DNA from 4 places in the Sinorhizobium sp. 22678 genome. Region 3 is predicted to be linked to each of the others. Evidence: predicted binding sites of a transcription regulator. Region 3 holds the regulator's gene; each other region holds the start of a gene.

Region 1 (2,200 bases), on a different contig from region 3:
ATCGCTGACGCCGATCCCGATCAGCCGGTATTTCGTCCCGTCGACCTCCTTCTCGAGCAGCTGCAGGCCGGTGCGGAAGATGCGGTCGGCAAGGCGGGTGGGGCTTTCCAGCCTGCGGTTGCGCGTGCGGGTCTTGAAGTCCGCGGTCTTCAGCTTCAGCACCACCGTCTGTCCGGCGAGGGCGGAATTTCGCAAGCGGAATGCCACTTGTTCGCTGAGGCCCCTCAGATGCGTTACGAGGTCTTCCTGGCGCGCCAGGTCGTCGTTGAACGTCGTCTCGGAGGAGACGCTCTTCGCTTCGCCTTCGATTTCGACGGATCTTTCGTCCAGGCCGCGCGAGAGCCTGTAGAGCCGCCGGCCCATCGTGCCGTAGCGGCGCATGAGGTCCGCCTCTTCCATCGTCTGGAGCTGCCCGATCGCGCGGATTCCGTCCCTTTCGAGCGTGGCGGCGAAGGCCTTGCCGACGCCCCAGATGAGAGTAACGGGTTTGGCCTTCAGGAAGTCGATGGCTTCGGCCTGGCCGATGACCGAAAAGCCGCGCGGCTTCTGAAGGTCCGAGGCAACCTTGGCCAGGAATTTGCAGTAGGAGAGCCCTACGGAGACGGTGATGCCGATTTCCCGCTCCACACGCCTGGCGAAGCGGGCAAGCGTTCGGGCGGGCGGATCGTGATGAAGCCGCTCGGTGCCGCTCAGATCGAGAAAGGCCTCATCTATCGACAGCGGCTGCACGAGAGGCGTCAGCTCCTGCATCATCGCTCTGACTTCCCGCCCGACGCGCACGTATTTCTCCATGTCGGGCCTGATCACCACGGCCTGCGGACAGGCTTCGAGAGCTTTGAACATAGGCATGGCGGAGCGCACGCCGTGGATGCGGGCAATGTAACAGGCCGTGGAGACGACGCCACGCTTACCGCCGCCGATGATCACGGGCTTGTCGGCGAGCTCCGGATTGTCGCGCTTCTCGACCGAGGCATAGAAGGCATCGCAGTCGATATGCGCCAGGGTCAGCCGGTAGAGTTCGGGGTGCCGGAGGAGCCGCGGGCTTCCGCAGGCGAGGCACCGCCGTGCCTGGGCGGCTTGCTCCTTGAGGCAATCACGGCAGAAGCCGGAGGGTGGGGCGGCGCTGTCGATCATATCCGGAACAAATGTTGAACGGGGCGACTTTACGCTCTACGCTGCTGAGTCTCAAGGCGGCGGCTGGAGGCTGTTTTGGATATCGCAGTTAAATTTGAGACGGTGCCGGCCGATCGCCGGCCGGACTTCGGGATGCTCCTTAGTCGGCACGGCGCACTCGGCACCGGGCGGTGCACCGCGCTGCGCACGCCGCGTGCCGGCAGCACTCAGCCTTCCTCGAAATCGCGCGGGCCGGAGAGGGCATGGTGCGCCCGGACGACCTCGTCCGGCGAGGTTTGCGTTTCGTTGCAGAAGGCCATCAGCGTCGGCTCGTGCTCCATCAGGAACGCAACGATGCCCCCCATGAAGCCCGGCTCGCCGACGGCGCCGCGCAGGGAGGCGGGATCGGTGCCGGTGAGCGCCAGAAAGCGCGACATCAGCTCAGGCTCGTTCGCGAGCCAGGTCAGGATGGCGATCGCCGTATCCTCAGCGTTCTTCATGATATCCGCTCTCTTCTCGTTTGCCGGCCGCAATTACCTATTTTTCAACCAAATCGCGCTAGCCTGGCGATCGACGAAAAGGGTCGAGTCGCCGTTGTTGCAACTTAAATCTCTCCCGGAGACTTGCAAGGCGGCGGCAGACAGCAAGGGATCGACATGCCCAAACAGGTGATGATTGTTGAGGATAACGAGCTGAATATGAAGCTCTTCCGCGACCTGATTGAGGCTTCGGGCTACGCGACGATCCAGACGCGCAACGGCATGGAAGCCCTCGAACTCGCGCGCAAGCACCGTCCCGACCTGATTCTGATGGACATCCAGTTGCCGGAGGTTTCCGGCCTCGAGGTCACGAAATGGCTCAAGGAAGACGATGAGCTTCACGTGATTCCGGTTATTGCCGTAACCGCTTTTGCCATGAAGGGCGACGAGGAGCGCATCCGCCAAGGGGGATGCGAGGCCTATGTTTCCAAGCCGATTTCCGTTCCAAAATTCATTGAGACCATCAAAACATATCTGGGCGATGCCTGACTGCCAGAAAGATCGATATGACTGCGCGCATCCTCGTCGTTGATGACGTACCAGCCAAT
Region 2 (2,200 bases), on a different contig from region 3:
GCATCTGGGCACTCCTCAATGACGTCAGCATCGACATTTCGATCGACTCGGCCTGGCAATTGAACTCGCTTGCAGTCCGCTCGCTCTGACAACAACGATGCCATTTGGGTCCCTCCGACACCTCGGTCGGGGGGCGAATGGACAACCTATCGCAAGCTCACATCTTGGAATCAGGCGTCCGATGCCGTTCACCGGTCGACCGGTTCTCCATTGCGACCCAGGCTGGGACGAGCTCGGTCGCAAGTTTGCGGGCAGCTCGTCCGCTCGTAAGGCCGCTGAGCGGCATGTTGCCGCGCGCAGCCGCGACTGCATCACCCTTCGGCATCAGAAATCCGGACTCCAGCGGCGGCGACCTGTGTGCCAGGCGCTTGAGAAGCGGGCGCTTATGCATTCGCGAGGGAGAAAACTGCGCCGGGCTCCTGTTCAAAGAGACGTATTCGGCCAATTCATCCACCCAGCGACCGATGGGGCGGGCACCAGGCTCCAGCAGCATCAGCCACTCGCCGCGGGCCGAACGAAGGACATCGCCGAGATCCCAGTCGAGGCAGAAGCGGCAGCCAGCCGCATCCGCGATCCTGGGAGAGCCGTCGGTCGATCCGTGGTCCAGGATTATGACATCGCTGACGAGCCCTTCCACCGCACCGGCAACGAGCGCCGAGAGCGTCTGTGCGAGCTCCGCTTCGTTGTCCTTCGTTTCCATGATGACCGTCAGCATAGGCGTTCCTACCGCATCGCAGCGCAGATTGCTACAAGCGCCGTTCCGCACAGGGTGCGGGATGATGACGGACCTTCCCCGGACCTGTGCTGAACATTTGTTCTTGATTTGTTCCCTCTTCTACGCTAGGAAAATAATCAGCACCAAGCGAACCGAACATGGTTCCGGGAGATTTCGATGAACGATCTGTCTCAACTCAAGCAGGGCGTCTATGCGCCAGGCAACAGCGCGGATGTGGCGGAAGCCCTCGTCGCCGGAACCGGCATCAGAATCGACGTCGATCGTCGGCGCGGCCGCGGTGCCGCCCTCAACATCTCCGGACGCTTCGAGTTGATGACGCGCGAAGTCTTCGATGACGGTTGGCAAACGCTCGAGGAGCTGCCGCCGTTCAAGACCGAGGTCCAGATAGAAAAGCCGAAGACCGCGATCACGCGCAACGATTCTCCCGATATATCTTTCGACCGATCGATCAATCCCTATCGTGGCTGCGAGCACGGCTGCATCTACTGCTTCGCGCGGCCTACGCACGCCTATATGGGGCTCTCGGCAGGGCTCGATTTCGAAGCCAAGCTCTTCGCCAAGCCGGACGCGCCACGTCTTCTCGAGCGCGAGCTGGCGAAGCCGGACTATAAGCTCCGTCCGATCGCGATCGGCACAAATACCGATCCCTATCAGCCGATAGAAAAGGAATGGCGGATCATGCGCCAGATCCTGGAGGTGCTCAAGGACGCCAATCATCCGGTCATGATCGTTACCAAATCGGCCATGGTGACGCGCGACATCGACCTGCTGGCGCCGATGGCGGAAAAGGGGCTTGCCCGGGTCGGGATTTCGGTGACCACGCTCGACCGGAAACTAGCGCGCAGCATGGAGCCGCGGGCGTCGACGCCCACCAAGCGGCTGGAGGCGCTACGCGCAATTTCCGAGGCCGGCATTCCCGCTGGCGTTCTGGTCGCGCCGATCATTCCGGCGCTGAACGACCACGAGATCGAGCGCGTGCTCGATTCGGCGAAGACGGCCGGCGCGTCGGATGCGAGCTACGTCCTCCTCCGGCTTCCGCTGGAGGTGAGCCCCCTGTTCCGTGATTGGCTTCTCAGAAACTATCCGGACCGCTACCGGCATGTCATGTCGCTCATCAGTTCCATGCGCGGCGGCAAGGATTACGATGCCGAGTTCGGTAAACGAATGAAGGGCAGCGGACCTTATGCCTGGCAGATCGGCCGTCGGTTCGAGCTTGCCGCCAAGCGGCTCGGCCTCAATCTGACGCGCCGGCAATTGCGCAGCGATCTCTTCGTGCCGCCGCTCGGGATGGGGGTTCAACTGTCGCTGCTTTGATGCAGACCTTTTCGACAGGCCATCGCACCGGAGATTGAAAAAACGTCACGATCTCGACCGCCGATGTGCCTTAAAACTTCCAGTGTCCGCCCTTTGCCTCGGGGGCGGTGCTGGTCTTCCCCGGCAACCGCCGCAAACCGAGCCGGGGGC
Region 3 (2,200 bases):
TCTCTCGGGCGACGCTTTCTCCCTGGGCGATTTTTTCGTTGGCGGGAACGATCGCCTCCAGGGCGGAGAGGGCCATGACAAGCTCTACGGCGATGGCCTCGACCAGGGCGTCGTGGAATCCGGCATTGGCGGCAACGACCACCTGTATGGTGGTTCGGGCAATGACTTTCTCGTTGGAGACGTTCTTTTCTCACGTGGCGGCAGTGGCGGCGACGACCTGCTCGACGGAGGCAAAGGCAATGATGTCCTGTATGGCGATGCAGAGGTCGGCGTGGACACCGCGGGTGGGAACGACCTCTTGATCGGCGGCACCGGTAACGATCAGCTCTGGGGTGATGGTCGACTGACCGCAGCCTTCGCGGTCGAGACCGGTGCCGATCAGTTCCTGTTTTCACGAAACAGTGGTCGGGATGAGATCTTCGACTTCGAATTGGACAAGGACGTCATCCAAATCGCTGGCTATGGCTACGACGACTTCGCTGATTTTTTGCCCAACATCGGCAACGATGCCGACGGGAACGCTGTCCTGCAGTTGAATGGCACGGTCGATCAGGTCACTCTGATCGGCATCCACGCTGCCGACCTCAGCGCTGCCAACTTCGTCTTTGCGGGCGCGGATTTCGCCTTCGTCTGACGCAGGTAAGATTTGTCGGTAACAAAGCTGAATAGGGGTGGTTTTTTGGAGGCCTCGCCCGGAATTGAACCGGGGTACAAGGATTTGCAGTCCTCTGCGTCACCACTCCGCCACGAGGCCTCTACGATTTGCGATTTTTCAAATCGTGGCGCGGATTTAGAATGATTGCCCGCAATCCGCAAGAGGGTACATTTGGAATAGGGTCTTTTTTATTCTGTATAATATGGCTTCGGTTCTGTGGAGGCGTGGCCATAGCGCCCCAAGGCGCAATGCCCCCACTTCTAACGCTTTGAAATTGCGTACTTCCGTGGGAAACGCCTGCACACCTGGTCGGGAGGCTAGTGGTACCGCCGGATGAGGCCGACAAGCCTGCCTTGGATCTTGACCCGATCCGGACCGAATATCCGTGTCTCGTAAGCCGGATTGGCGGCTTCGAGCGCAATAGAGGCGCCCTTGCGACGGAAACGCTTCAGAGTTGCTTCCTCGTCGTCGATCAGGGCGACGACGATATCCCCGGGGGTGGCAGTGCTTCCGTTCCGGATGATCACCGTATCGCCATCGAGGATGCCGGCCTCGATCATCGAATCACCCTTGATCTCGAGAGCGTAGTGCTCGCCGCTGCCGATCATTTCGACCGGTACGGAAATATCGTGCATGTTGTTCTGGATTGCGGAAATCGGCACGCCGGCGGCAATGCGGCCCATGACCGGGACAGCGACCGACGCGATCTCGGCCGGGGGCGCCGGTTTCGGTGCGGGGGGCGGGGCCGCAGGCTTGCCCAGACTGCCTTCGATCACGCTCGGCGAAAAGCCGCGGCGGACCTGCGAAACACCGGCATAGGCCTCCGGCAGCTTGATGACTTCGAGGGCTCGAGCGCGATTCGGTAGCCGGCGAATGAACCCGCGCTCTTCGAGTGCGGTGATCAGACGATGGATGCCCGATTTGGAGGCAAGGTCCAGGGCATCTTTCATCTCGTCGAAGGACGGCGGAACCCCGGATTCCTTCATTCGTTCATGAATGAACAGAAGCAATTCCTGTTGCTTGCGGGTTAGCATGGCGTCACTCCAGAATCGCGAAACAAATCAAGAACAGAACCTATCTGTTCCATATGTGTTCCGCAAGTGCCTAAAATTCCGTGAATACCGCTTGCTGCTGAATGCCTGTCCGCTTCCGATCCGGCGTGTCGTTGGCGATCGCTCGGAATGTCGGGGCAGGGGGCGATACGCTCTCGCATGTTTGGCTTACAGCGGCCGCCCCAGTCGCTCGCCTATGCCATGCTAATAGGCAAGCCGCAGTCCGCCCGGCGTAAGAACGTCGAATTCAGGCTCGGGATAGGGCCCGTACCACTGGGTATAGGTCGTGTTGGTCGAGCCTGTGCTGGCGCACCCCGAAAGGGCGAAGAGGGAAAAAATTACGGCTGCCACCAAAGATTTAACAGGCATGTTTTTCTCCACTCGCGGGAGTTGCCCAGACCTCGAACGGGTCAGACTAAAACTTTCTCTCAAATCAGCTTTTTTGGCAAGCGCAGCCGAGCCTCGGCATCGACCGAGCCCTGGCAGCCTGACG
Region 4 (2,200 bases), on a different contig from region 3:
CCATGTTTCGGGCATCACCATTGCGGGCGATTCGACCTTCGCGATGAGCCTGGAGGCGCAGGCCCGAGGCTACCGCCTGTTCCACTACACGCCCGAAAAGCTGTCGCTCCGGGACGGTAGGGTCTATGCGACCGCGCAGCAGATGCAGTTGCGCGACGTCAAGGGCGACCACTTCACCCTCGGCGAAGAGGAGCGGATCGATCTTTCGACCATGGACGTCATCCTGCTTCGCCAGGATCCGCCATTCGACATGGCCTATATCACTTCGACGCATCTGCTCGAACGGCTGCACCCGAAGACGCTGGTCGTCAACGATCCGGCCTGGGTCAGGAACTCGCCCGAGAAGATCTTCGTGACCGAGTTTCCGGATCTGATGCCCAAGACCCTGATCACTCGCGACCCGGACGAGATCGCCCGCTTCCGCCAGGAGATGGGCGACATCATCCTGAAACCGCTCTACGGCAATGGCGGCGCCGGCGTGTTCCACTCCGCCCGTGACGACCGCAATTTCTCGTCGCTCCTCGAAATGTTCGCGCAGATGTTCCGCGAGCCCTATATCGCCCAGGAATATCTGCCGGCGGTGCGCAAGGGCGACAAGCGCATCCTGCTCGTCGACGGCGAGCCGGTCGGAGCGATCAATCGCGTTCCGGCCGAGCACGATTCGCGCTCCAACATGCATGCGGGTGGGCGCGCGGAGGCAACCGACCTGACGGCGCGCGAGCGGGAGATCTGCAACCGCATCGGCCCGGCGCTGAAGGAACGCGGCTTCCTCTTCGTGGGCATCGACGTGATCGGCGACTACCTGACCGAGATCAACGTCACTTCGCCGACCGGCATCCGCGAAGTGAAGAAGTTCGGCGGTGCCGATGTCGCAAGCCTGCTCTGGGACGCGATCGAGAAGAAGCGCGCCTGATCTACGGGCCGCCACTTTCGCCCTTGTGTTCTGTCATTGTTCTTGTTTTCGAGCGTATTCCGTGCAAGATTTGCGGTTGCAACCGGTTTTGGTTGTGACGGCGTGTGTGGGCCGCCGTGCTTGAGCGGGATTGCGGAGGGACGATGATCCTCCGCGCTCCGCTCGAAATCAGGGGGCAGTATGGTCGCGCGCGTCAGCACGGTTGCGTTTCAGGGTATCGAGGGCGTTCCGGTCGACGTCCAGGTGATGGTTGCACCCGGCAAGGTCGGCATGCAGATCGTCGGACTGCCGGACAAGGCGGTGGCCGAAAGCCGCGAGCGCGTCCAGGCGGCGCTTCATGCATCGGGACTGGCGCTTCCCGCCAAGCGGGTGACCGTCAACCTGGCGCCGGCGGACCTACCGAAAGAAGGAAGTCATTTCGATCTCGCCATCGCGCTCGGCCTGATGGCGGCGCTCGGCGCTGTGCCTGCGGACGCGCTGGCCGGTTATGTCGTCATCGGCGAACTCAATCTCGACGGCACCATCGCAGCCGTCGCCGGCGCGCTGCCGGCGGCGATCGGCGCGAATGCGCTCGGCAAGGGACTGATCTGCCCGGCGGAAAGCGGGCCCGAGGCGGCATGGGCCGGATCGGAAATCGATATTCTCGCCCCGCGCAGCCTGATCGCCATCGCCAATCATTTCCGCGGCACGCAGGTGCTCTCCCGCCCCGAGCCGGCGGTCCGGGCGGCCGCCGAGGGCCTTCCCGATCTTGCCGACATCAAGGGCCAGGAAAGCGCCAAGCGGGCGCTGGAGGTCGCGGCGGCGGGCAATCACAATCTGCTGATGGTCGGCCCGCCCGGGTCGGGCAAGTCGATGCTTGCGGCGCGGCTCCCCTCCATCCTGCCGCCGCTTTCGCCCGCCGAACTGCTCGAAGTCTCGATGATCCATTCGATCGCCGGGCAATTGCCGGGCGGCAAGCTCTCGGACCGCCGGCCCTTCCGCGCGCCGCACCATTCCGCCACCATGGCGGCGCTGATCGGCGGCGGCTTCCGCGCGAAGCCGGGAGAGGCGTCGCTCGCCCATAACGGCGTGCTCTTTCTCGACGAGCTTCCGGAATTTGCACCACAGACGCTCGACGCTCTGCGCCAGCCGCTCGAAACCGCCACCTGCATCATCGCGCGGGCCAATCATCGCGTCACCTATCCGGCGGCGATCCAGCTCATTGCCGCCATGAACCCCTGCCGCTGCGGCATGGCCGGCGAGCCGGGCCGGAGCTGCGCCCGCGGGCCGCGCTGCATGGCCGATTAT

Evidence for each region. Region 3 encodes LexA, which represses DNA repair genes until DNA is damaged. Its sites were predicted from a motif close to TGTTCNNNNTGTGTTCNG; they were not measured.
Region 1: a site for LexA is predicted at 1,138-1,155, ahead of ACTJKL_RS29910 (DNA polymerase IV). Genes of this name have one in related genera too.
Region 2: a site for LexA is predicted at 814-831, ahead of ACTJKL_RS14800 (PA0069 family radical SAM protein). Genes of this name have one in related genera too.
Region 4: a site for LexA is predicted at 940-957, ahead of ACTJKL_RS08855 (YifB family Mg chelatase-like AAA ATPase). Genes of this name have one in related genera too.

The regions. Positions count from the first base shown of each region.
Region 1 is NZ_JBQEMS010000035.1:46,533-48,732, reverse strand. It holds gene ACTJKL_RS29910 (DNA polymerase IV) at 1-1,134, opposite strand, end outside; gene ACTJKL_RS29905 (DUF3572 domain-containing protein) at 1,341-1,613, opposite strand; gene ACTJKL_RS29900 (response regulator) at 1,770-2,141, shown strand; gene ACTJKL_RS29895 (PleD family two-component system response regulator) at 2,159-2,200, shown strand, end outside.
Region 2 is NZ_JBQEMS010000008.1:242,927-245,126, forward strand. It holds gene ACTJKL_RS14790 (hypothetical protein) at 1-89, shown strand, start outside; gene ACTJKL_RS14795 (glycosyltransferase family protein) at 158-715, opposite strand; gene ACTJKL_RS14800 (PA0069 family radical SAM protein) at 893-2,050, shown strand.
Region 3 is NZ_JBQEMS010000010.1:10,923-13,122, reverse strand. It holds gene ACTJKL_RS16245 (calcium-binding protein) at 1-634, shown strand, start outside; tRNA gene ACTJKL_RS16240 (tRNA-Cys) at 681-754, opposite strand; gene lexA (transcriptional repressor LexA) at 973-1,689, opposite strand; gene ACTJKL_RS16230 (hypothetical protein) at 1,912-2,076, opposite strand.
Region 4 is NZ_JBQEMS010000004.1:256,753-258,952, forward strand. It holds gene gshB (glutathione synthase) at 1-913, shown strand, start outside; gene ACTJKL_RS08855 (YifB family Mg chelatase-like AAA ATPase) at 1,094-2,200, shown strand, end outside.